Regions from separate parts of the Streptomyces sp. NPDC050504 genome, predicted to be linked through region 4. Evidence: riboswitches for the same ligand, from Rfam matches in the RefSeq annotation. Region 4 holds a riboswitch; each other region holds the start of a gene.
The links. Region 4 has a riboswitch for thiamine pyrophosphate ahead of thiO (glycine oxidase ThiO). Riboswitches for the same ligand answer to the same signal wherever they lie in the genome.

Region 1: it holds a riboswitch for thiamine pyrophosphate, as region 4 does, so the genes downstream of both, ACIBNE_RS39090 (thiamine ABC transporter substrate binding subunit) here and thiO (glycine oxidase ThiO) in region 4, are expected to answer to the same signal.
Region 2: it holds a riboswitch for thiamine pyrophosphate, as region 4 does, so the genes downstream of both, thiC (phosphomethylpyrimidine synthase ThiC) here and thiO (glycine oxidase ThiO) in region 4, are expected to answer to the same signal.
Region 3: it holds a riboswitch for thiamine pyrophosphate, as region 4 does, so the genes downstream of both, thiC (phosphomethylpyrimidine synthase ThiC) here and thiO (glycine oxidase ThiO) in region 4, are expected to answer to the same signal.

What each region holds. Positions count from the first base shown of each region.
Region 1 is NZ_JBITHO010000016.1:105,164-110,948, forward strand. It holds gene ACIBNE_RS39085 (ABC transporter permease) at 1-403, opposite strand, end outside; gene ACIBNE_RS39090 (thiamine ABC transporter substrate binding subunit) at 473-1,573, opposite strand; TPP riboswitch at 1,651-1,754, opposite strand; gene rlmN (23S rRNA (adenine(2503)-C(2))-methyltransferase RlmN) at 1,774-2,886, opposite strand; gene ACIBNE_RS39100 (phosphatidate cytidylyltransferase) at 3,065-4,165, opposite strand; gene frr (ribosome recycling factor) at 4,165-4,722, opposite strand; gene pyrH (UMP kinase) at 4,857-5,636, opposite strand.
Region 2 is NZ_JBITHO010000003.1:230,311-236,095, reverse strand. It holds gene ACIBNE_RS12370 (DUF5326 family protein) at 130-345, shown strand; gene ACIBNE_RS12365 (IclR family transcriptional regulator) at 628-1,353, shown strand; gene ACIBNE_RS12360 (SsgA family sporulation/cell division regulator) at 1,455-1,892, shown strand; gene ACIBNE_RS12355 (YibE/F family protein) at 1,927-3,264, opposite strand; TPP riboswitch at 3,338-3,464, shown strand; gene thiC (phosphomethylpyrimidine synthase ThiC) at 3,457-5,250, shown strand; gene ACIBNE_RS12345 (hypothetical protein) at 5,309-5,785, opposite strand, start outside.
Region 3 is NZ_JBITHO010000003.1:769,694-775,478, forward strand. It holds gene ACIBNE_RS14360 (IclR family transcriptional regulator) at 222-947, shown strand; gene ACIBNE_RS14365 (SsgA family sporulation/cell division regulator) at 1,049-1,486, shown strand; gene ACIBNE_RS14370 (YibE/F family protein) at 1,521-2,858, opposite strand; TPP riboswitch at 2,932-3,058, shown strand; gene thiC (phosphomethylpyrimidine synthase ThiC) at 3,051-4,844, shown strand; gene ACIBNE_RS14380 (hypothetical protein) at 4,903-5,733, opposite strand.
Region 4 is NZ_JBITHO010000008.1:404,619-410,403, forward strand. It holds gene thiE (thiamine phosphate synthase) at 1-168, opposite strand, end outside; gene ACIBNE_RS29960 (Rv2175c family DNA-binding protein) at 264-629, opposite strand; gene ACIBNE_RS29965 (NAD(P)/FAD-dependent oxidoreductase) at 721-1,950, opposite strand; gene ACIBNE_RS29970 (hypothetical protein) at 1,996-2,343, opposite strand; TPP riboswitch at 2,395-2,507, shown strand; gene thiO (glycine oxidase ThiO) at 2,505-3,683, shown strand; gene thiS (sulfur carrier protein ThiS) at 3,680-3,880, shown strand; gene ACIBNE_RS29985 (thiazole synthase) at 3,884-4,678, shown strand; gene pknB (Stk1 family PASTA domain-containing Ser/Thr kinase) at 4,923-5,785, shown strand, end outside.

The DNA.
Region 1 (5,785 bases), on a different contig from region 4:
AGAAGACGTGGGCGAGCAGGATGGCCCAGACCGTGGTGTCGAGCCGTACGCCCCACGCCTCGTCGAGCAGTCCGCCGCGCCCGAGGACCGCGAGGAACGCCGTGCCGACGACCACGGTCGGCAGCACGAACGGCACGGTCACCACCGCGCGCAGCAGCGCCTTGCCGGGGAAGTCGAAGCGCGCGAAGACGTACGCGCCGGGCAGCGCGACCAGCAGGGTCAGCGCGGTCGACGCGGCGGCCTGCCAGGTGGTGAACCAGAGGACGTCCAGGATGTCCTGACGGCCCAGCACCTCGCCGACGCGCCCGAACTCCCACGCCCCGTCGGCCTTCAGCCCGCGCCCGACGATGGCGGTCACGGGGTAGGCGAAGAAGACCGCGAAGAACGCGACGGGCAGGAGCATCAGCCCCAGCCGCGCCGCGCCCCCGCGCGTCCGCCGCTTCACGTCGTACGCCGCATCACGTCGTACGGCTCACTTGACGGCGATCGAGGCCCAGGCCCCGACCCACTGGTCGCGGTTCTTCGCGATCTTCTCGGGCTCCATGGTCTGCGGCTTGGAGACCACGGCGCCGTGCCGGACGAACAGCTCGGGCAGCGGCACGTTGGCGGTCACCGGGTTCACGAACATGTTGAGCGGCATGTCCGCCTGGAACCGCTTGCCGATCAGGAAGTCGAGCAGCGCCTTGCCGCCCGCCTCGTTCTTCGCGCCGGTCAGCAGCCCGGCGAACTCGGTCTGGCGGAAGCAGGTGCCTACGGCGACGCCGGTGGGCGCCTGGGTCGGCTGCGGCTTGGCGTACAGCACCTCGACGGGCGGGCTGGAGGCGTACGAGACGACGAGCGGCCGCTCGCCCTTGGCCTTCCTGCCGCCGGCCGAGCCGGAGAACTCCTGGTTGTACGCCTGGTCCCAGCCGTTGACGACCTTGACGCCGTTGTCCTTGAGCTTGCCCCAGTACTCCTTCCAGCCGTCGTCGCCGTAGGCCGCGACGGTGCCGAGCAGGAAGCTCAGGCCGGGCGACGAGGTCTGGGCGTTCTCGACGGCGAGGAGGTCCTTGTACTCCGGCTTGACCAGGTCGTCGAAGGAGGCGGGCGGCGCCAGCTTCTTGTCGGCGAAGTACTTCTTGTCGTAGTTGACGCAGACGTCGCCGGTGTCGACGGGCGTGACCCGGTGCTTGTCCTTGTCGAGCTGGACGGACTCGGCGACCTGGTCCAGGCCCTTGGCCTCGTACGGCGTGAAGAGGCCGTTGTCGAGGGCGCGGGAGAGCGAGGTGTTGTCGACGCCGAAGAAGACGTCGCCCTGCGGGGAGCCCTTGGTGAGGATCTCCTTGTTGAGTGCCTCGATGGCGTCGCCGCTCTTGAGGACCTTGACCGTGTAGCCGGTCTGGCGGGTGAACTCCTTCAGCACGTCGGGCGAGGCCGCGAAGGACTCGTGGCTGACGAGCGTGACGGTCTTGGAGCCCTTGCCCGCGCCGGACGAGCCGTCCTTCTCGTCCTTGTCGCTGCCGCAGGCGGCGAGCGCGGTGACGCCGAGCGCGGCGGCGAGCGCGCCCGCGGTGATCCTTCTGGTGGTGCTCACTGGTTTTTCCTCCTGGGTGACCAGGAAGAGACGCGGCCCTGCCCGCACGCCGACGGCGTGCGGGCAGGGCGCAACAGCTTGAGTGGTGACCGAACTTCCTACCCAGAATGACCTGGGCGAGGTTCTGAGGGTCTGCGGCGTGCCGCACTCTCAGCGCTGTGGCGCTCCCCTGCCGGAATATGCAATTTCAAGCCACGATACTAACGCTCCGAAGCGGCCAGCTGTCCGCACGCTCCGTCGATCTCCTGGCCACGGGTGTCCCGGACGGTCACCGGCACTCCGTGCGCCGCGATGGCCTCGACGAACGCCTTCTCGTCCTCGGGGCGGGACGCGGTCCACTTCGAGCCGGGCGTCGGGTTCAGCGGGATCAGGTTGACGTGCACGCGCTTGCCCTTGAGGAGCCGCCCGAGCAGGTCGCCCCGCCACGCCTGGTCGTTGATGTCCCTGATCAGCGCGTACTCGATGGAGATGCGGCGGCCGGACTTCTCGGCGTACTCCCACGCCGCGTCCAGCACCTCCCGCACCTTCCAGCGGGTGTTCACCGGCACGAGGGTGTCGCGCAGCTCGTCGTCGGGGGCGTGCAGCGAGACCGCGAGGCGGCACTTGAAGCCCTCGTCGGCGAAGCGCAGCATGGCGGGGACGAGGCCGACCGTCGAGACGGTGATGCCGCGCTGGGAGAGGCCGAGGCCGTCGGGCTCGGGGTCGGTGAGGCGGCGGATGGCGCCGACGACGCGCTTGTAGTTGGCCAGCGGCTCGCCCATGCCCATGAAGACGATGTTGGACAGCCGCGCGGGCCCGCCCGGGACCTCGCCGTCGCGCAGCGCGCGCATGCCGTCGACGATCTGGTGCACGATCTCGGCGGTCGACAGGTTGCGGTCGAGCCCGGCCTGGCCCGTGGCGCAGAACGGGCAGTTCATGCCGCAGCCGGCCTGCGAGGAGATGCACATGGTGACCCGGTCCGGGTAGCGCATCAGGACGGACTCCACCAGCGTCCCGTCGTGCAGCCGCCACAGGGTCTTGCGGGTGGTGTCGTCGTCGCAGGAGATGTGCCGCACGACGCTCATCAGGTCGGGCAGCAGCTCGGCGCGCAGCTTGTCGCGGGAGCCCGCGGGGATGTCGGTCCACTCCGCCGGGTCGTGCGCGTAGCGCGCGAAGTAGTGCGTGGAGAGCTGCTTGGCGCGGAAGGGCTTCTCGCCGATCGCGGCGACGGCCTCCTTGCGCTCGGCGGGCGTCAGGTCGGCGAGGTGGCGCGGCGGCTTCTTCGCCGCGCGCGGCGCCACGAAGGTCAGTTCTCCCGGGGCGGGGCGTGCCATGGGCGGTAACTCCTAGTTGCGTTCCTCGGTACGACGAGGCCGGGCGACCTCCGCGTGCGCGGGAGTGGGGTGAGGTGCGGGGTGGCCGGCCGACGGACGCCTGGACGGGCCCGGAAGGCCGGAAGGGCGCGTCGCTCACGAGCGACGCGCCCTCCAGGATAACCGGGACCGGCCGGGACTACCCGACGAAGATCACCAGCAGCAGCCAGACCACGGGCGCGGTCGGCAGCAGCGAGTCGAGCCGGTCCATGATGCCGCCGTGGCCCGGCAGCAGCGTCCCCATGTCCTTGATCCCGAGGTCCCTCTTGATCATGGACTCGCCCAGGTCGCCCAGGGTGGCGCTGACCGCGACCGCGAAGCCGAGCACCAGGCCCTGCCACCACGTGCCGTCCTCGATGAGGAACTGCATGCACAGCGCGCCCGCCACCATCGAGAAGGCGATGGCGCCCAGCAGCCCCTCGCGGGTCTTGCCGGGGCTGATGCGCGGGGCGAGCTTGTGCTTGCCGAAGCGCCAGCCCACCGCGTACGCCCCGGTGTCGCTGACGATCGTCAGGAGCAGGAACGTCAGCACGCGCCAGTCGCCGTCGGGGGCGTCCAGCATCATCGCCACGAACGTGGCCAGGAACGGCACGTAGAACGCCGCGAAGACGCCCGCGGTGACGTCCCGCAGGTAGTCCTCAGGCGGCTCGGTCATCCGCCACACGAGCACCGCGAGCGCGGTGAGCGCCATGGCCACCCAGGCGCCCTCGGCCCCCCGGACGAAGCCCGCCACGACCATCGCGGCGCCGCCGACCGCGAGCGGTACCAGCGGGGCCCTGATGCCCTTGCGCTCCTCCAGGCGGGAGGTCAGCTCCCAGAGGCCGACCACCACGGCGATCGCTATCACGCCGAGGAACACGGGCTTCACGATGAAGAGCGAGGCGACGATGACCGCGCCGAGCCCCACCCCGACCCCTATGGCGGCGCGCAGGTCGCGGCCGGCGCGCTTCTTCTGGGGCGGGGTCGGAGGCTGGACGGCCATGGGTTCCTCCGCCAGGGGCCGCGCGGCCACAGGCGCCTCGTCACGGAACAGGGGGCCGTGGGAACTCCCGGCCCCCTGACTCCGGCGATCGTGGTCGTCAGCGTCTCTACCTGCGTCGGGAACGTCCGGCACGATGGGCATGGGCCGAGTCTGCTGGGCTTCGTGCACATCGTGTGCGGGACCCGCCGGGGCGGCCCCCATCTCGGGCGATCCCCAGTATCCGGCTCCCGCCGGGGATCCCCAGGAAGAGTCGTTCATCAGACCTCGAGCAGCTCGGCTTCCTTGTGCTTCAGCAGCTCGTCCACCTGCGCCACGTACTTCGCGGTGGTGTCGTCGAGCTCCTTCTCGGCACGGCGGACCTCGTCCTCGCCGGACTCCTTGTCCTTGACGAGCTTGTCGAGCGTCTCCTTCGCCTTGCGGCGGATGGAGCGGATCGAGATCTTGGAGTCCTCGGCCTTGGTCTTGGCGACCTTGATGTACTCCTTGCGGCGGTCCTGCGTCAGCTCGGGGAAGGTCACCCGGATGATGCTGCCGTCGTTGCTCGGGTTGACCCCGAGGTCGGAGTCGCGGATGGCCTGCTCGATGTTGCGCAGCGCGCTCTTGTCGAACGGCGTGACCACGGCCATGCGCGGCTCGGGGACCGAGAACGAGGCCAGCTGGTTGATCGGCGTCAGCGCGCCGTAGTAGTCGGCCACGATCTTGTTGAACATCGCCGGGTGCGCACGCCCGGTGCGGATCGCCGCGAAGTCCTCCTTGGCGACCACGACGGCCTTCTCCATCTTCTCCTCGGCTTCGAGGAGGATTTCTTCGATCACCACTTGCTCCTGGTGTCTTGAGTGGGCGCGACCCGCGTCAGTGGGCGTCACCCGCGTCATTACCCGCGTCTTCACCTGCACGGTGTCCGACCGGCAGGCCGTTGTCCATCCTCTGGGGCGGGGCCCCGGGGGAATCAGGCCCGGGTACCCCGGTCGCTGACGAGCGTGCCGATCTTCTCACCCTTGACCGCGCGGGCGATATTGCCCTCCGCGAGCAGCTCGAAGACGAGGATCGGCAGCTGGTTGTCCCGGCAGAGGGTGATGGCGGTCATGTCGGCGACCTTGAGGTCCCGGGCGATGACCTCGCCGTACTCCAGCGCGTCGAACTTCACCGCGTCGGGGTTGGTCTTGGGGTCGGAGTCGTAGACGCCGTCGACCCCGTTCTTGCCCATGAGCATGACCTCGGCGTCGATCTCCAGGGCGCGCTGGGCGGCGGTGGTGTCCGTGGAGAAGTACGGCATGCCCATGCCCGCGCCGAAGATGACGACGCGGCCCTTCTCCAGGTGCCGCACGGCGCGCAGCGGGATGTACGGCTCGGCGACCTGGCCCATGGTGATGGCGGTCTGCACGCGGCTGTCGATGCCCTCCTTCTCCAGGAAGTCCTGGAGGGCGAGGCAGTTCATGACCGTGCCGAGCATGCCCATGTAGTCGGAGCGGGCCCGGTCCATGCCGCGCTGCTGGAGCTCGGCGCCGCGGAAGAAGTTGCCGCCGCCGATGACGACCGCGACCTCCGCGCCGTCCCGGACGACCGCGGCGATCTCGCGGGCGATGGCGTGCACGACGTCGGGGTCGACGCCGAGGCCGGTGCCGCCGGAGAATGCCTCGCCTGACAGCTTCAGCATGACGCGCCCGGCGATCTTGCCGTCTTCGCGCTTCTGGTTCTTCGCGTGGTGGTCGTCCGCGCCGTTGTTCATGGGGATCTCCTCGTGCACATGCGAAGGAGGCCATTGCCGGTGGGTCTGGTGTCCCTCAGCGGCAATGGCCTCCTCGTCAGATCTGCGGTCGTGCGGCTCGGGTGCGGCCGACGACTGCACTAGACCCTAGCGGGGTCTCGCGTCGATCG
Region 2 (5,785 bases), on a different contig from region 4:
GGAGAGCGGGGGGCGCGAGGCCCCCGTCGGCCCCTGTCCCGCGCCTAGCATCGAATCAGGAAGCGGCGGTAGCGCCGGGCACGCCGCGCGAGCGGTGCGGAGACAGCGAGGGAGAGGGCCATGGCAGACGTGCGAGAGGTGTTCAAGGGGATGCCCTGGTGGGTGAAGTGGGTCGCCGTGCCCGTCATCGCGCTGTTCGTCTTCGGCAGCCTGATAGCGAGCGTGGTCGGCTTCGTGATCGGCCTGCTCTTCAAGGCCCTGCTCTTCGTGGCGATCGTCGGCGGCCTGATCTACGTCGTACGGAAGTTCATGTCGTCCTCGACGAACCGCGGCGACAGCTGGTGAACGGGGCGTGTGCGGGTTAGCCCGGCCGGGGGAACGCTCCGGGCGAAACCCCACCCGCGACCGGGGGCTGCCGATAGAGTGACGACCCTCTGCCGCCTCCTGGGAATCAAGGGCCGGTGACCGCCAAGTCCGGTGATTGCCACGGTCGTTCGAATGGAGACCCAGGCTTGTGGTGGGCGCGCGGGGGAGGCCCCCGCGGGCGGGCCGGCAGCCCGTCAGCACGCCTGGGGGTGCCCTTTGGCCACGCCATCGCATTCGGCGGTACCCACCCTGATCGGGTCGGTGCAACGGGCCCTGCGGCTGCTGGAGGCCGTCGGCTCCCACCGGGACGGCGCCCCCGCCAAACAGCTGGCGCGCGAGGCCGGACTCCCCCTCCCCACCGCGTACCACCTGCTGCGCACCCTGACGCACGAGGGATATCTGCGCCGCGAGAAGGGCGTGTTCCTGTACGGCGACGCGGCCGAGCGGCTGGCCGGTGGCGGAGCGCAGCAGAATCGTCGCACCAAGATCAGTGACTCGCTGGAGCACTGGCGGGACGTCATCGGCGTCCCGGTCTACTTCGCGGTCTACCGCGAGGGGGAGATCGAGCTCGTCGCCGTCGCCGACACCCCCAACGCCCCCGCCGTCGAGGAGTGGGCGGACTTCCGCGAGACCGGCCACGCCCACGCGCTGGGCCAGTGCCTGCTGAGCCAGCTCGACGAGAAGAGCCGCCAGGACCACCTCGACCGGCACCCCGTCCAGCCCGTGACGCGCTACTCGGTGCCGGGGCAGCGCGCGCTGATGGAGCGGCTCGGCTCGATGGAGCGCATGAAGCCGGTCATCGAGCGCCAGGAGTACGCGCTGGGGACGGTCTGCGCGGCGATTCCGATTACTGTCGGTACAACTGCCGCGACCATGGCCATTTCTCTCCCCGTGCACCAAGAAGGCCGTCTCCTCCCCGCAGTTGAGCAGTTGCGGAGCGAAGTGGGGGCGCTCGTGAGCTCCCTGGCCTTCTCTATCAGTATCTGAAAACTCACTCCTTGTGATCTGTTAGCGGGTACAGCACGATGGCGTCAAGAGAGCCAGTGGGGATCATTCCTGGCCAGTTTCATCTACTGCGGGGTTAGGCAATGCTCGAATCCGTTCAGGCAGAGGTCATGATGAGCTTCCTCGTCTCCGAGGAGCTCTCCTTCCGTATCCCGGTGGAGCTCCGGTACGAGATGCGCGATCCGTACGCAGTACGCATGACCTTCCATCTGCCCGGCGATGCCCCCGTCACCTGGGCGTTCGGCCGCGAACTGCTGCTCGACGGGCTCGGCAGGCCGAGCGGCGACGGCGACGTGCACGTCTCCCCCGCGGAGCCGGACAACCTCAGCGACGTCCACATCCGGCTCCAGGTCGGTGGCGACCGGGCGCTCTTCAGGGCCGGGGCCGCGCCGCTGGTCGCCTTCCTCGACCGGACCGACAAGCTCGTGCCGCTCGGCCAGGAGCGTGCGCTCGGTGAGTTCGAGGTGCACCTGGAGGAGGCCCTGGGCCGGATCCTGGCCGAGGAGCAGAGCGCGGGCTGACCCCGCCCGCCCCGTACGGAAGGGGCCGTCGCCGCTACTTCTTGCGGCGGCGGCCCCTTCCGCCGCGTACGGGGGCCGCCGCGGCCCCGGCCCCGCTCGGCCGGTCGGCCGAGACGACCAGCGCCGCCAGCACGGTGGTCACCGGCACCGAGGCGACCAGGCCGATCGAGCCGATCAGCGTCCGGACGATCTCCTCGGCCACCAGCTCGCTGTTGGCGACCGTCCCCACGCTGGACTGCGCGATCGAGAAGAGCAGCAGCAGCGGCAGCGCGGCGCCCGCGTAGGCCAGTACGAGCGTGTTCACGACCGACGCGATGTGGTCCCGGCCGATCCTGATGCCCGCCCGGTACAGCTTGCGGACGCCCATCGTCGGATCCGCCTGGTGCAGCTCCCAGACCGCCGACGTCTGGGTGACCGTCACGTCGTCCAGGACGCCCAGCGAACCGATGATGACGCCCGCGAGCAGCAGCCCCGACATGTCGATGTTCGGGTAGAGGCCGTGGATCAGCCCGGTGTTGTCGTCGGTGTTGCCGCTGAGGAACGCCTGGCCGATGAAGAGCGAGCCGAGCAGCCCGATCAGCAGCAGCGAGATGAGCGTGCCGAGGACGGCGACGGAGGTGCGGGCGGTGAGGCCGTGACAGGCGTAGAGCGCGATCAGCATGATCGTGCTCGCCCCGACCACCGCCACCACCAGCGGGTTGGAGCCCTGGAGGATCGCCGGGAGGATGAACAGGGTCAGTACGGCGAAGGACACGGCGAGCGCGATCAGCGCCATCACGCCCTTCATCCGCCCGACCGCGACCACCGCGAGCGCGAAGATCCCGGCCAGCAGTGCCATCGGGAACTTCCGGTTCACGTCGGTCACCGAGTACTGGAGCTCGCGGGGCGCGTCCGGGGCGTACGCCACCACCACGCCCTGACCGTGCTCCAACTGGCGCGGTGCGCCGGGCTGGACGATCTCGACGAAGGTGCGGCCCTTGTCCTTGCCGCTGGTCACCTCGACCGTGGCCTTCTTGCACCCCTTCCGCTCGGCGCCGGCCGCCTTGCCGCCCTGTGCGGTGGACGGGTCACCGGCGGGCGGCACCTGACCGGCGTTCACGTCCTTGCAGTCGACCGCCTCGACCTTGGCGACCCTGCCCGTCTCGGTCTGCCGGTCGAAGCCGACCCCGGTGCGTTCATGGGCGGGGGCGCCGCCCGGCCACAGGACGCACAGCCCGACGAAGACCGCGGTGGCGAAGGGGATCAGGACCGCGGCGATGACCTTCCGCAGGTGCTTGGAGACGGGCGCGGCGGGCCCGTGGCTGTGGGAGTGGCCGTGGGAGTGGGCGGGGGCGGGGGGCTCGGCCTCGGGCGCGTGGTGTGGGGACGTCACCGACCGATCATCGCAAGAACGGACGGGGCCCTCTGTTCAGCGCGCCAGCGAGGACGCTAGCGTGGGGGCAAAACCTTGCACACGCGGGAGCTCGGAGCACCGGGCTGAGAGGGCGCTGACGACGACACGGGTCGCAGCTGCGCCGACCGCCGAACCTGTTACCGGGTAATGCCGGCGTAGGGAGTAGGTCTCATGACCACATCGGACGCACGCACGCCTGCCTCCACGCAGAACGAGGCCGGGAAGTCCATCGGCTGGCACAAGGGATACGTCGAGGGCTCGCGCCCCGACCTCCGCGTGCCGGTCCGTCAGGTGCACCTCACCAACGGCAAGGACGTGACGCTGTACGACACGTCGGGGCCGTACACCGACCCGAACGTCGACACCGACGTGCGGCGCGGGCTGCCTCCGCTGCGGGACAACTGGATCATCGGGCGCGGCGACACCGAGGAGTACGCGGGCCGCCCGGTCCGCCCCGAGGACGACGGGATCAAGCACACCGCGCCGCGCGGCGGTCTGCGCAACCTCGACGCGGTCTTCCCCGGCCGCCCGCGCCAGCCCCGCCGGGGCCGCGACGGGCAGGCGGTGACCCAGCTCGCGTACGCCCGCAGGGGCGAGGTGACGCCGGAGATGGAGTACGTCGCGATCCGCGAGAACGTCTCCCCCGAGGTCGTCCGCGAGGAGATCGCGGCCGGGCGCGCGGTGCTGCCGGCCAACGTCAACCACCCGGAGATCGAGCCGATGATCATCGGCAAGCGGTTCCTGGTGAAGGTCAACGCCAACATCGGCAACTCCGCGGTCACCTCCTCCATCGAGGAGGAGGTGGAGAAGATGACCTGGGCGACCCGCTGGGGCGCCGACACGGTCATGGACCTCTCCACGGGCCGCAACATCCACACCACCCGCGAATGGGTGCTGCGCAACTCCCCCGTGCCGATCGGCACCGTGCCGCTCTACCAGGCCCTGGAGAAGGTCGACGGCAAGGCCGAGGAGCTGACCTGGGAGATCTACAAGGACACGGTCATCGAGCAGGCCGAGCAGGGCGTCGACTACATGACGGTCCACGCGGGCGTGCTGCTGCGGTACGTGCCGCTGACCGCGCGCCGCAAGACCGGCATCGTCTCGCGCGGCGGCTCGATCATGGCCGCGTGGTGCCTGGCACACCACAAGGAGTCGTTCCTCTACGAGAACTTCGAGGAGCTCTGCGAGATCCTCGCGGCGTACGACGTCACGTACTCGCTCGGCGACGGGCTGCGCCCGGGGTCGATCGCGGACGCCAACGACGAGGCGCAGTTCGCCGAGTTGAAGACGCTGGGCGAGCTGAACACCATCGCCAAGCGCCACAACGTGCAGACGATGATCGAGGGCCCCGGGCACGTCCCGATGCACAAGATCAAGGAGAACATCGACCTCCAGCAGGAGATCTGCGAGGAGGCGCCGTTCTACACGCTCGGCCCGCTGACCACGGACGTCGCCCCGGCGTACGACCACATCACCTCGGGCATCGGCGCCGCGATGATCGCCTGGTGGGGCACGGCGATGCTCTGCTACGTCACGCCCAAGGAGCACCTGGGCCTGCCCAACCGCGACGACGTGAAGACCGGCGTCATCACGTACAAGATCGCGGCGCACGCGGCGGACCTCGCCAAGGGGCACCCGGGCGCACAGGACTGGGACGACGCGCTCTCCGACGCGCGCTTCGAGTTCCGCTGGGAGGACCAGTTCAACCTGGCCCTCGACCCGGACACGGCGCGGGAGTTCCACGACGAGACGCTGCCCGCCGAGCCCGCGAAGACGGCGCACTTCTGCTCCATGTGCGGCCCCAAGTTCTGCTCGATGAAGATCTCGCAGGACATCAGGCGCGAGCACGGCGGCGACCTCTCGTCCGAGGGGTCAGCGGCGGAGGAGATCGAGGCGGGCATGGCGGAGAAGTCCAAGGAGTTCGCCGAGGCGGGCAACCGGGTCTACCTCCCGATCGCCAACTGAACAGAGCGATGTTTCACGTGAAACCGTGAAACGGGTGCGGCCCCGGTGCGCCCGTCCGTCATTCGGGCTGGTGCTCGGGGCCGCCGTAGTCGGGACTCGTGAAGTCGGGGCTGGTGAAGGTCGGCCGGGGCCCGGCCACCGGCCCCTCGTTGGGGCTCGCGAAGTCGGGGCCGCTGTAGCCGACCTTCGGTATGCGGCCGCTGGACCGGTAGGGCTTGCGGTTCGACGTCGGGTCGACGCTCGGATCGGCCAGGGCGTCCCGCAGGAAGGGCAGCAGACCGCGCTCCAACAGGGCGTGGCGCCAGGCCTCGCGGGCGCGCGACACCTCCTCGGTCAGTCCCTCCTCCTCGTCGACCGCGGGTTCCTGGGTGGAGCTGTTGCGCAGGGCGGCGATGAGCAGGGCCACGGCGGCTACCAGGATGCTGGCCGCCGTGACGGCCCCGAAGAACCAGCCCGCCGCGACCAGGGTGTCAGCGAAGACGGGCGCGGGGCTCAGCATCTGAAGGAGGTAGCCGACGATCAGGAAGATCGCGGC
Region 3 (5,785 bases), on a different contig from region 4:
CGGGGGCTGCCGATAGAGTGACGACCCTCTGCCGCCTCCTGGGAATCAAGGGCCGGTGACCGCCAAGTCCGGTGATTGCCACGGTCGTTCGAATGGAGACCCAGGCTTGTGGTGGGCGCGCGGGGGAGGCCCCCGCGGGCGGGCCGGCAGCCCGTCAGCACGCCTGGGGGTGCCCTTTGGCCACGCCATCGCATTCGGCGGTACCCACCCTGATCGGGTCGGTGCAACGGGCCCTGCGGCTGCTGGAGGCCGTCGGCTCCCACCGGGACGGCGCCCCCGCCAAACAGCTGGCGCGCGAGGCCGGACTCCCCCTCCCCACCGCGTACCACCTGCTGCGCACCCTGACGCACGAGGGATATCTGCGCCGCGAGAAGGGCGTGTTCCTGTACGGCGACGCGGCCGAGCGGCTGGCCGGTGGCGGAGCGCAGCAGAATCGTCGCACCAAGATCAGTGACTCGCTGGAGCACTGGCGGGACGTCATCGGCGTCCCGGTCTACTTCGCGGTCTACCGCGAGGGGGAGATCGAGCTCGTCGCCGTCGCCGACACCCCCAACGCCCCCGCCGTCGAGGAGTGGGCGGACTTCCGCGAGACCGGCCACGCCCACGCGCTGGGCCAGTGCCTGCTGAGCCAGCTCGACGAGAAGAGCCGCCAGGACCACCTCGACCGGCACCCCGTCCAGCCCGTGACGCGCTACTCGGTGCCGGGGCAGCGCGCGCTGATGGAGCGGCTCGGCTCGATGGAGCGCATGAAGCCGGTCATCGAGCGCCAGGAGTACGCGCTGGGGACGGTCTGCGCGGCGATTCCGATTACTGTCGGTACAACTGCCGCGACCATGGCCATTTCTCTCCCCGTGCACCAAGAAGGCCGTCTCCTCCCCGCAGTTGAGCAGTTGCGGAGCGAAGTGGGGGCGCTCGTGAGCTCCCTGGCCTTCTCTATCAGTATCTGAAAACTCACTCCTTGTGATCTGTTAGCGGGTACAGCACGATGGCGTCAAGAGAGCCAGTGGGGATCATTCCTGGCCAGTTTCATCTACTGCGGGGTTAGGCAATGCTCGAATCCGTTCAGGCAGAGGTCATGATGAGCTTCCTCGTCTCCGAGGAGCTCTCCTTCCGTATCCCGGTGGAGCTCCGGTACGAGATGCGCGATCCGTACGCAGTACGCATGACCTTCCATCTGCCCGGCGATGCCCCCGTCACCTGGGCGTTCGGCCGCGAACTGCTGCTCGACGGGCTCGGCAGGCCGAGCGGCGACGGCGACGTGCACGTCTCCCCCGCGGAGCCGGACAACCTCAGCGACGTCCACATCCGGCTCCAGGTCGGTGGCGACCGGGCGCTCTTCAGGGCCGGGGCCGCGCCGCTGGTCGCCTTCCTCGACCGGACCGACAAGCTCGTGCCGCTCGGCCAGGAGCGTGCGCTCGGTGAGTTCGAGGTGCACCTGGAGGAGGCCCTGGGCCGGATCCTGGCCGAGGAGCAGAGCGCGGGCTGACCCCGCCCGCCCCGTACGGAAGGGGCCGTCGCCGCTACTTCTTGCGGCGGCGGCCCCTTCCGCCGCGTACGGGGGCCGCCGCGGCCCCGGCCCCGCTCGGCCGGTCGGCCGAGACGACCAGCGCCGCCAGCACGGTGGTCACCGGCACCGAGGCGACCAGGCCGATCGAGCCGATCAGCGTCCGGACGATCTCCTCGGCCACCAGCTCGCTGTTGGCGACCGTCCCCACGCTGGACTGCGCGATCGAGAAGAGCAGCAGCAGCGGCAGCGCGGCGCCCGCGTAGGCCAGTACGAGCGTGTTCACGACCGACGCGATGTGGTCCCGGCCGATCCTGATGCCCGCCCGGTACAGCTTGCGGACGCCCATCGTCGGATCCGCCTGGTGCAGCTCCCAGACCGCCGACGTCTGGGTGACCGTCACGTCGTCCAGGACGCCCAGCGAACCGATGATGACGCCCGCGAGCAGCAGCCCCGACATGTCGATGTTCGGGTAGAGGCCGTGGATCAGCCCGGTGTTGTCGTCGGTGTTGCCGCTGAGGAACGCCTGGCCGATGAAGAGCGAGCCGAGCAGCCCGATCAGCAGCAGCGAGATGAGCGTGCCGAGGACGGCGACGGAGGTGCGGGCGGTGAGGCCGTGACAGGCGTAGAGCGCGATCAGCATGATCGTGCTCGCCCCGACCACCGCCACCACCAGCGGGTTGGAGCCCTGGAGGATCGCCGGGAGGATGAACAGGGTCAGTACGGCGAAGGACACGGCGAGCGCGATCAGCGCCATCACGCCCTTCATCCGCCCGACCGCGACCACCGCGAGCGCGAAGATCCCGGCCAGCAGTGCCATCGGGAACTTCCGGTTCACGTCGGTCACCGAGTACTGGAGCTCGCGGGGCGCGTCCGGGGCGTACGCCACCACCACGCCCTGACCGTGCTCCAACTGGCGCGGTGCGCCGGGCTGGACGATCTCGACGAAGGTGCGGCCCTTGTCCTTGCCGCTGGTCACCTCGACCGTGGCCTTCTTGCACCCCTTCCGCTCGGCGCCGGCCGCCTTGCCGCCCTGTGCGGTGGACGGGTCACCGGCGGGCGGCACCTGACCGGCGTTCACGTCCTTGCAGTCGACCGCCTCGACCTTGGCGACCCTGCCCGTCTCGGTCTGCCGGTCGAAGCCGACCCCGGTGCGTTCATGGGCGGGGGCGCCGCCCGGCCACAGGACGCACAGCCCGACGAAGACCGCGGTGGCGAAGGGGATCAGGACCGCGGCGATGACCTTCCGCAGGTGCTTGGAGACGGGCGCGGCGGGCCCGTGGCTGTGGGAGTGGCCGTGGGAGTGGGCGGGGGCGGGGGGCTCGGCCTCGGGCGCGTGGTGTGGGGACGTCACCGACCGATCATCGCAAGAACGGACGGGGCCCTCTGTTCAGCGCGCCAGCGAGGACGCTAGCGTGGGGGCAAAACCTTGCACACGCGGGAGCTCGGAGCACCGGGCTGAGAGGGCGCTGACGACGACACGGGTCGCAGCTGCGCCGACCGCCGAACCTGTTACCGGGTAATGCCGGCGTAGGGAGTAGGTCTCATGACCACATCGGACGCACGCACGCCTGCCTCCACGCAGAACGAGGCCGGGAAGTCCATCGGCTGGCACAAGGGATACGTCGAGGGCTCGCGCCCCGACCTCCGCGTGCCGGTCCGTCAGGTGCACCTCACCAACGGCAAGGACGTGACGCTGTACGACACGTCGGGGCCGTACACCGACCCGAACGTCGACACCGACGTGCGGCGCGGGCTGCCTCCGCTGCGGGACAACTGGATCATCGGGCGCGGCGACACCGAGGAGTACGCGGGCCGCCCGGTCCGCCCCGAGGACGACGGGATCAAGCACACCGCGCCGCGCGGCGGTCTGCGCAACCTCGACGCGGTCTTCCCCGGCCGCCCGCGCCAGCCCCGCCGGGGCCGCGACGGGCAGGCGGTGACCCAGCTCGCGTACGCCCGCAGGGGCGAGGTGACGCCGGAGATGGAGTACGTCGCGATCCGCGAGAACGTCTCCCCCGAGGTCGTCCGCGAGGAGATCGCGGCCGGGCGCGCGGTGCTGCCGGCCAACGTCAACCACCCGGAGATCGAGCCGATGATCATCGGCAAGCGGTTCCTGGTGAAGGTCAACGCCAACATCGGCAACTCCGCGGTCACCTCCTCCATCGAGGAGGAGGTGGAGAAGATGACCTGGGCGACCCGCTGGGGCGCCGACACGGTCATGGACCTCTCCACGGGCCGCAACATCCACACCACCCGCGAATGGGTGCTGCGCAACTCCCCCGTGCCGATCGGCACCGTGCCGCTCTACCAGGCCCTGGAGAAGGTCGACGGCAAGGCCGAGGAGCTGACCTGGGAGATCTACAAGGACACGGTCATCGAGCAGGCCGAGCAGGGCGTCGACTACATGACGGTCCACGCGGGCGTGCTGCTGCGGTACGTGCCGCTGACCGCGCGCCGCAAGACCGGCATCGTCTCGCGCGGCGGCTCGATCATGGCCGCGTGGTGCCTGGCACACCACAAGGAGTCGTTCCTCTACGAGAACTTCGAGGAGCTCTGCGAGATCCTCGCGGCGTACGACGTCACGTACTCGCTCGGCGACGGGCTGCGCCCGGGGTCGATCGCGGACGCCAACGACGAGGCGCAGTTCGCCGAGTTGAAGACGCTGGGCGAGCTGAACACCATCGCCAAGCGCCACAACGTGCAGACGATGATCGAGGGCCCCGGGCACGTCCCGATGCACAAGATCAAGGAGAACATCGACCTCCAGCAGGAGATCTGCGAGGAGGCGCCGTTCTACACGCTCGGCCCGCTGACCACGGACGTCGCCCCGGCGTACGACCACATCACCTCGGGCATCGGCGCCGCGATGATCGCCTGGTGGGGCACGGCGATGCTCTGCTACGTCACGCCCAAGGAGCACCTGGGCCTGCCCAACCGCGACGACGTGAAGACCGGCGTCATCACGTACAAGATCGCGGCGCACGCGGCGGACCTCGCCAAGGGGCACCCGGGCGCACAGGACTGGGACGACGCGCTCTCCGACGCGCGCTTCGAGTTCCGCTGGGAGGACCAGTTCAACCTGGCCCTCGACCCGGACACGGCGCGGGAGTTCCACGACGAGACGCTGCCCGCCGAGCCCGCGAAGACGGCGCACTTCTGCTCCATGTGCGGCCCCAAGTTCTGCTCGATGAAGATCTCGCAGGACATCAGGCGCGAGCACGGCGGCGACCTCTCGTCCGAGGGGTCAGCGGCGGAGGAGATCGAGGCGGGCATGGCGGAGAAGTCCAAGGAGTTCGCCGAGGCGGGCAACCGGGTCTACCTCCCGATCGCCAACTGAACAGAGCGATGTTTCACGTGAAACCGTGAAACGGGTGCGGCCCCGGTGCGCCCGTCCGTCATTCGGGCTGGTGCTCGGGGCCGCCGTAGTCGGGACTCGTGAAGTCGGGGCTGGTGAAGGTCGGCCGGGGCCCGGCCACCGGCCCCTCGTTGGGGCTCGCGAAGTCGGGGCCGCTGTAGCCGACCTTCGGTATGCGGCCGCTGGACCGGTAGGGCTTGCGGTTCGACGTCGGGTCGACGCTCGGATCGGCCAGGGCGTCCCGCAGGAAGGGCAGCAGACCGCGCTCCAACAGGGCGTGGCGCCAGGCCTCGCGGGCGCGCGACACCTCCTCGGTCAGTCCCTCCTCCTCGTCGACCGCGGGTTCCTGGGTGGAGCTGTTGCGCAGGGCGGCGATGAGCAGGGCCACGGCGGCTACCAGGATGCTGGCCGCCGTGACGGCCCCGAAGAACCAGCCCGCCGCGACCAGGGTGTCAGCGAAGACGGGCGCGGGGCTCAGCATCTGAAGGAGGTAGCCGACGATCAGGAAGATCGCGGCGGATGCGCCCGCGAGGACGGGTGCCAGGACGGTGACGACCGCGGCGACTCCCGCTCCCGACCCGGCCGCCGCGTCCGTCATGGGGTCGGGGTCGGAGTCGCGCGTCGAGAGCGGGTCCTCGGGCGCGCGCAGTTCGTCGCGGGCCTTCACGTAGTGGTCGTACTCGGCTGCGGCGGCCGCGGTGATCAGCGCGGTGGCGTTCAGCGCCATGGTGCGCAGCTGTTCCAGGTTGAGCCGTTCGCCCACAGAGGCGAGGTCGGGCCGGTCGTGCGCGTGGCGCAGTGCGTCGTCGAGGATCCGCTCGAACTCCGGGCGGTCCTCGGTCAGCAGGTGCGGAGCGCTGTTCATGTGCATCCCCCGATGCTCCGTAGGGCCGGATTGCCCGCGATGACCGGGCGATTGGGCG
Region 4 (5,785 bases):
GTCGGCGAAGACCGCCAGGTGCTCCAGCTCCTCGGCCGCCTCCATGCCCTTGTCCCGCAGCTGGACGACGTCCACGCCGGAGGAGAGGACGGCGTCGAGGAACGCGGGGAGGTCACCCTGCCGCTTGCGGGCGTCCGTGCAGAGGTAGAGCCGGGCGTCGGACAGCATCAGGTGGTACTCCCCCGTCGTGATGGGGCGGTGGTGCGGGGCCGTGGGAGACACGGCCCCGCACCACCGCGCGTGGTGTGCGGCGTGCGGTGTCGTCAGACGGCGAGCGCCTGGGCGCGGCGCTTCACCTCCGTGCCGCGATTCTCGCTGAGGGCCTGCGCGGGCGTGCCCGGCAGGCTGTCGTCCGGAGTGAACAGCCACTCCAGCATCTCTTCGTCGGAGAAGCCGTCGTCCTTCAGCAGCGTCAGGGTCCCCACGAGCCCCTTCACCACCTTGTCGCCGTCGATGAAGGCGGCCGGCACCTGGAGCGTCCGGTTCTCCCCACGGCGCACGGCGATGAGCTGGCCCTCCTTGACCAGCTGCCGCACGCGCGTCACCTCGATGCCGAGCATCTCTGCGATGTCGGGGAGGTGGAGCCAGGCGGGGACGAGAGCATCGGTGTTTGCGTCAATCTCGGTCACAGGACAAGCGTGCCATCCCCCACTGACAGTGGGTAGCCGGGTCGGGCGAACGGGACAGTTCGCCAATCGCCACGCCGCGAAACGACCCTGATTACGGCTTTTGCACTGCGATTTTCAGCTGTACGTCGGGGTCGGCGGCGCGCTCCGGGTCGAGCGGGACGCCCGACTCGATCAGTCTGCGGCCCTGCGCCAGGTCGCGCGGCCTGCCGACGGCGAGCAGCGCGGCCAGGGCGCCCTCGCGCAGCCAGAGCACCGACCAGGCGGCGCCGTCGGGGTCGCCGCGCCGCACCAGCGTGTCGCCGGGCGCGTGGTGGCCCGCGTACTGGACGAAGCGCCCGAACTGCTCGGACCAGAAGTACGGGACGGGGTCGTACGCCTTCCCCCGCCCGCCGTCGGCGCCCTCGCCGATGATGTCGGCCGCGACCGCACGGGGCCCCTGGAGGGCGTTGTCCCAGTGGTGGACCAGCAGGCGCGCGCCGGAGCGGGCCGAGGGGAAGGAGGCGCAGTCCCCGACCGCGTACACGTCGGGGAGCGAGGTGCGCAGGTGCGCGTCGGCGGTCACCGAACCGTCGGGGCCGAGCTCGATCCCGGAGCCCGCGAGCCAGCCGGTCGCCGGGCGGGCGCCGATGCCCACGACCACGGCGGCCGCCGGGAGCCTGCGGCCGTCCGCGAGGACCACCGCGCCCGGCTCGACCGCGGCCACGCGCGCGCGGGTGAGGAGTTCGGCGCCGCTCTCCGCGTACCAGGCGGCCATCGGGGCCGCGACCTCGGCGGGCAGCGCCCCGGCGAGCGGGTGCTCGGCGGCCTCCACGACGGTGACCGCGCAGCCCGCCTGGCGTGCGGCGGTGGCGAACTCGGCGCCGATCCAGCCCGCGCCGACGACCACGACGTCCCGCTGCCCGTCGAGGACGGGGCGCAGCCGCTCGGCGTCCTCGACGGTGCGCAGCAGGTGGACGCCGGGGACGTCCTCGCTGCCGCGCAGCACGACGGGCTCGGCGCCGGTGGCCAGCACCAGCACGTCGTACGGGAGGGGCCCTTCGGCGGTGTCGACCTCGCGGTCGCCGGGGCGCAGCCCGGTCACCTCGCGGCCCAGCACGAGCTCCACCGAGAGCGCCTCGTAGTCGATCTCGAAGGCGACGTCGGCCGCTTCCGCCTTGCCGAGCAGGACCGCCTTGGACAGCGGCGGCCTGTCGTACGGCCGGTGGGGTTCGGCGCCGACCAGGGTGATCGGCCCGGTGAAGCCCTGTTCGCGCAGGGCGACGGCGGTCTGTGCCCCCGCCATGCCCGCGCCCACGACGACGATTCGTTTCTGCTCGCTCATCCGCACCACCCTACTCATCTGACGGTCCGTCAGTAGCGGTCCGTCTCACAATTGCTCGACCACGCTGGTTCCGCTGCCCTCCTGGGACTCCCACCGCCAGGTCTCCTCCAGCCGCACCCGGCCGTCGGGCAGCTCCACGACCATGGACACGCAATGGCCCGACGAGGTTCCCCCGTCGTGCTTCAACTGGACGTAGCGGAAGTCCAGGCGGTCGCCGTCCCGGGTGCCGACCAGGTGCCCGCGGACCACGTCACCGCCCTCGTACTCGGCCCATATCCGGCCGTCCCGCTCGTGGTAGGTGAACCTGGTCCGCGTACCGACCTGGCCCGGCGCCTGGTCGGCGACCGGTGCGAGGACGAGTCCGTCGAGCGAAGGGGCGCTGGTGCGTGCCACGGCGAATGCTCCCTTACTGAGGGTCGAGCCCGGGGTTTAGGGTGGCCAAGGTAAAGCACTCGCGGGAGCCCGAACGCACCGGGCTGAGAGGGAGGCTGGGCGGCCTCCGACCGTAAGAACCTGATCCGGGTCATGCCGGCGAAGGGAGGGGCTGGACGCCCATGTCTCGATCTCGATCAAGCGACGTCCTCGTCATCGGGGGCGGCATCATCGGCCTGGTCACGGCCTGGCGGGCGGCGGGACGGGGCCTCGCGGTCACCGTCGCCGACCCGGACCCCGGCGGCGGGGCGGCGCAGGTCGCGGCCGGAATGCTCGCGGCCGTCACCGAGCTGCACCACGGCGAACAGACGCTGCTCGGCCTCAACCTGGAGTCCGCGCGCCGCTATCCGGGCTTCGTCGCGGAGCTGGAGGAGGCGTGCGGCCGGTCGGTCGGCTACCGCGCCTGCGGCACCCTGGCCGTCGCGCTGGACGCCGACGACCGCGCCCACCTGCGCGAACTCCACGCCCTCCAGCACCGCTCGGGCCTGGAGTCGCAGTGGCTGACCGGCCGGGAGTGCCGCCGCCTGGAGCCGATGCTCGCCCCCGGCGTGCGCGGCGGGCTCCAGGTCGAGGGCGACCACCAGGTCGATCCGCGCAGGCTGGCGGCCGCGCTGCTGACGGCCTGCGAGCGGGCCGGGGTGGCCTTCGCGCGCGGCTGGGTGGAGCGCCTCTCGGTGGTGCGGGACCGGGCCGCCGGAGCCGTCCTGGTGGACGGCACCGAACTCGCGGCCGACCAGGTGGTGCTGGCGGCGGGCAGCCTGAGCGGCGAGCTGGGCGGGGTGCCGTCCGACGTGCTGCCGCCGGTGCGGCCGGTCAAGGGGCAGGTGCTGCGGCTGACGGTGCCGCGCGCGTACGCGCCCTTCCTGTCGCGGACCGTACGGGCCGTGGTGCGCGGCAGCCACGTCTACCTGGTGCCGCGCGAGAACGGCGAGCTGGTCGTCGGCGCCACCAGCGAGGAGCTGGGCTGGGACACCACCGTCACGGCGGGCGGGGTGTACGAACTGCTGCGCGACGCGCACGAGCTGGTGCCCGGCATCACCGAGCTGCCGCTCACCGAGACCAGGGCGGGGCTGCGGCCGGGCTCCCCCGACAACGCCCCGCTGCTCGGCCCGACCGCCCTGCCCGGCCTCGCCCTGGCGACCGGGCACTACCGCAACGGCGTGCTGCTCACGCCCGTCACCGGCGACGCGCTGGCGGCGTACCTCGCGACCGGGGAGCTGCCCGACGAGGCGCGCCCGTTCGCCCCGGGCCGCTTCGCGCGGGTCCCCGGCCCCTCGCGCCCCCTGGAGGTGTCCGCATGACCGTGTCCGTCAACGGCGAGGTGCGCGAGCTGGCGCCGGGCACCACGCTGGACGCCCTCGTCGCGACGCTCACCACCGCGCGGGGCGGGGTCGCCGCCGCCGTCAACGAGGCCGTCGTCCCGCGCAGCCAGTGGCCGGGCACGGCGCTGTCGGACGGCGACCGCGTGGAAGTGCTCACCGCCGTACAGGGAGGCTGACCGATGTCCGACGACCCCTTCGTCCTCGGGGACACCACGTTCGCCTCCCGGCTGATCATGGGTACGGGCGGGGCGCCCAGCCTCGACGTGCTGGAGCGCTCCCTGACCGCGTCCGGCACGGAGCTGACGACGGTGGCGATGCGCCGCCTCGACCCGACCGTGCAGGGCTCGGTCCTCTCCGTCCTCGACCGGCTCGGCATCCGGGTCCTGCCGAACACCGCGGGCTGCTTCACCGCGGGCGAGGCGGTGCTGACCGCGCGGCTGGCGCGGGAGGCGCTGGGCACGGACTGGATCAAGCTGGAGGTCGTCGCCGACGAGCGGACGCTGCTGCCCGACGGGGTGGAGCTGCTGGACGCGGCGGAGACCCTGGTGGACGACGGCTTCACGGTCCTGCCGTACACCAACGACGATCCGGTGCTCGCGCGGAAGCTGGAGGACGTGGGCTGCGCGGCGATCATGCCGCTGGGCTCGCCCATCGGGTCCGGGCTCGGCATCCGCAACCCGCACAACTTCCAGCTGATCGTGGAGCGCGCCGGGGTGCCGGTGATCCTGGACGCGGGGGCGGGGACCGCGTCCGACGCGGCGCTCGCGATGGAGCTGGGGTGCGCGGCGGTGATGCTGGCGTCGGCGGTGACGCGGGCGCGGGAGCCGGTGCTGATGGCCGAGGCGATGCGGCACGGGGTGGAGGCGGGACGGCTCGCGTGGCGGGGCGGGCGGATCCCCCGACGCCACTTCGCGGAGGCGTCGTCGCCGGTGAGCGGGATGCCGGCCCTGGATCCGGAACGCCCGGCGTTCTGAGGGGCCCCGCTGCGCGGGGCGGTGGACACGTTGCGCGTGTGCCCCACCCTCGCGCAGTTCCCCGCGCCCCTAAATGGGGCGGGGCGGGGTGCCGCCCGCCGCAGGCGAGAACGGCGCCCCTGGCGACGGGAACCCCCGCAGGGCCCCGCGCCCGGGGGGCGCCGCGTCACAGGTCGGCTGCATTCCGGCGGAGCCGCCCGCCGTACTCCATCCGGGTGGCCCCGCGCCTCGTACACTCACCTGCGTGGATACGACCCTCCAGGACCCCCTCGTCGGGCACGTGCTCGACAGCCGCTACCGCGTCGATGCGCGCATCGCCGTCGGCGGCATGGCCACGGTCTACCGGGCCGTGGACACCCGTCTCGACCGGGTGCTCGCCCTCAAGGTGATGCACCCCGCGCTGGCCACCGACGCCTCCTTCGTGGAGCGCTTCATCCGCGAGGCCAAGTCCGTCGCCCGCCTCTCGCACCCCAACGTCGTGGGGGTCTTCGACCAGGGCGCCGACGGCGCGTACGTCTACCTCGCGATGGAGTACGTCGCGGGCTGCACCCTGCGCGACGTCCTGCGCGAGCGCGGCGCGCTCGCGCCCCGGGCCGCGCTCGACATCCTGGAGCCCGTGCTCGCCGCGCTCGGCGCCGCGCACCGCGCCGGGTTCGTGCACCGGGACATGAAGCCGGAGAACGTCCTGATAGGGGACGACGGCCGGGTCAAGGTCGCCGACTTCGGGCTCGTACGGGCCGTGGGCTCGGTCACCAACACCACGGGCTCCGTCCTCGGCACCGTCTCCTACCTCGCGCCCGAGCAGATCGAGCACGGCACGGCGGACACCCGCGTCGACGTGTACGCCTGCGGGGTCGTGCTGTACGAGATGCTGACCGGCGGCAAGCCGCACTCGGGCGACACGCCCGCCCAGGTCCTCTACCAGCACCTCAACGCCGACGTCCCGGCCCCGTCGGCCGACGTTCCCGGGCTCGCCGTGGAGCTGGACGAGCTGGTCGCGAGCGCCACCGCGCGCAACCCCGACGTCCGCCCGACCGACGCGGTCGCCCTGCTCGCCCGGACCCGCGAGGCGCGCGCCGCACTCGGCGACGAGCAGCTGGACGCCGT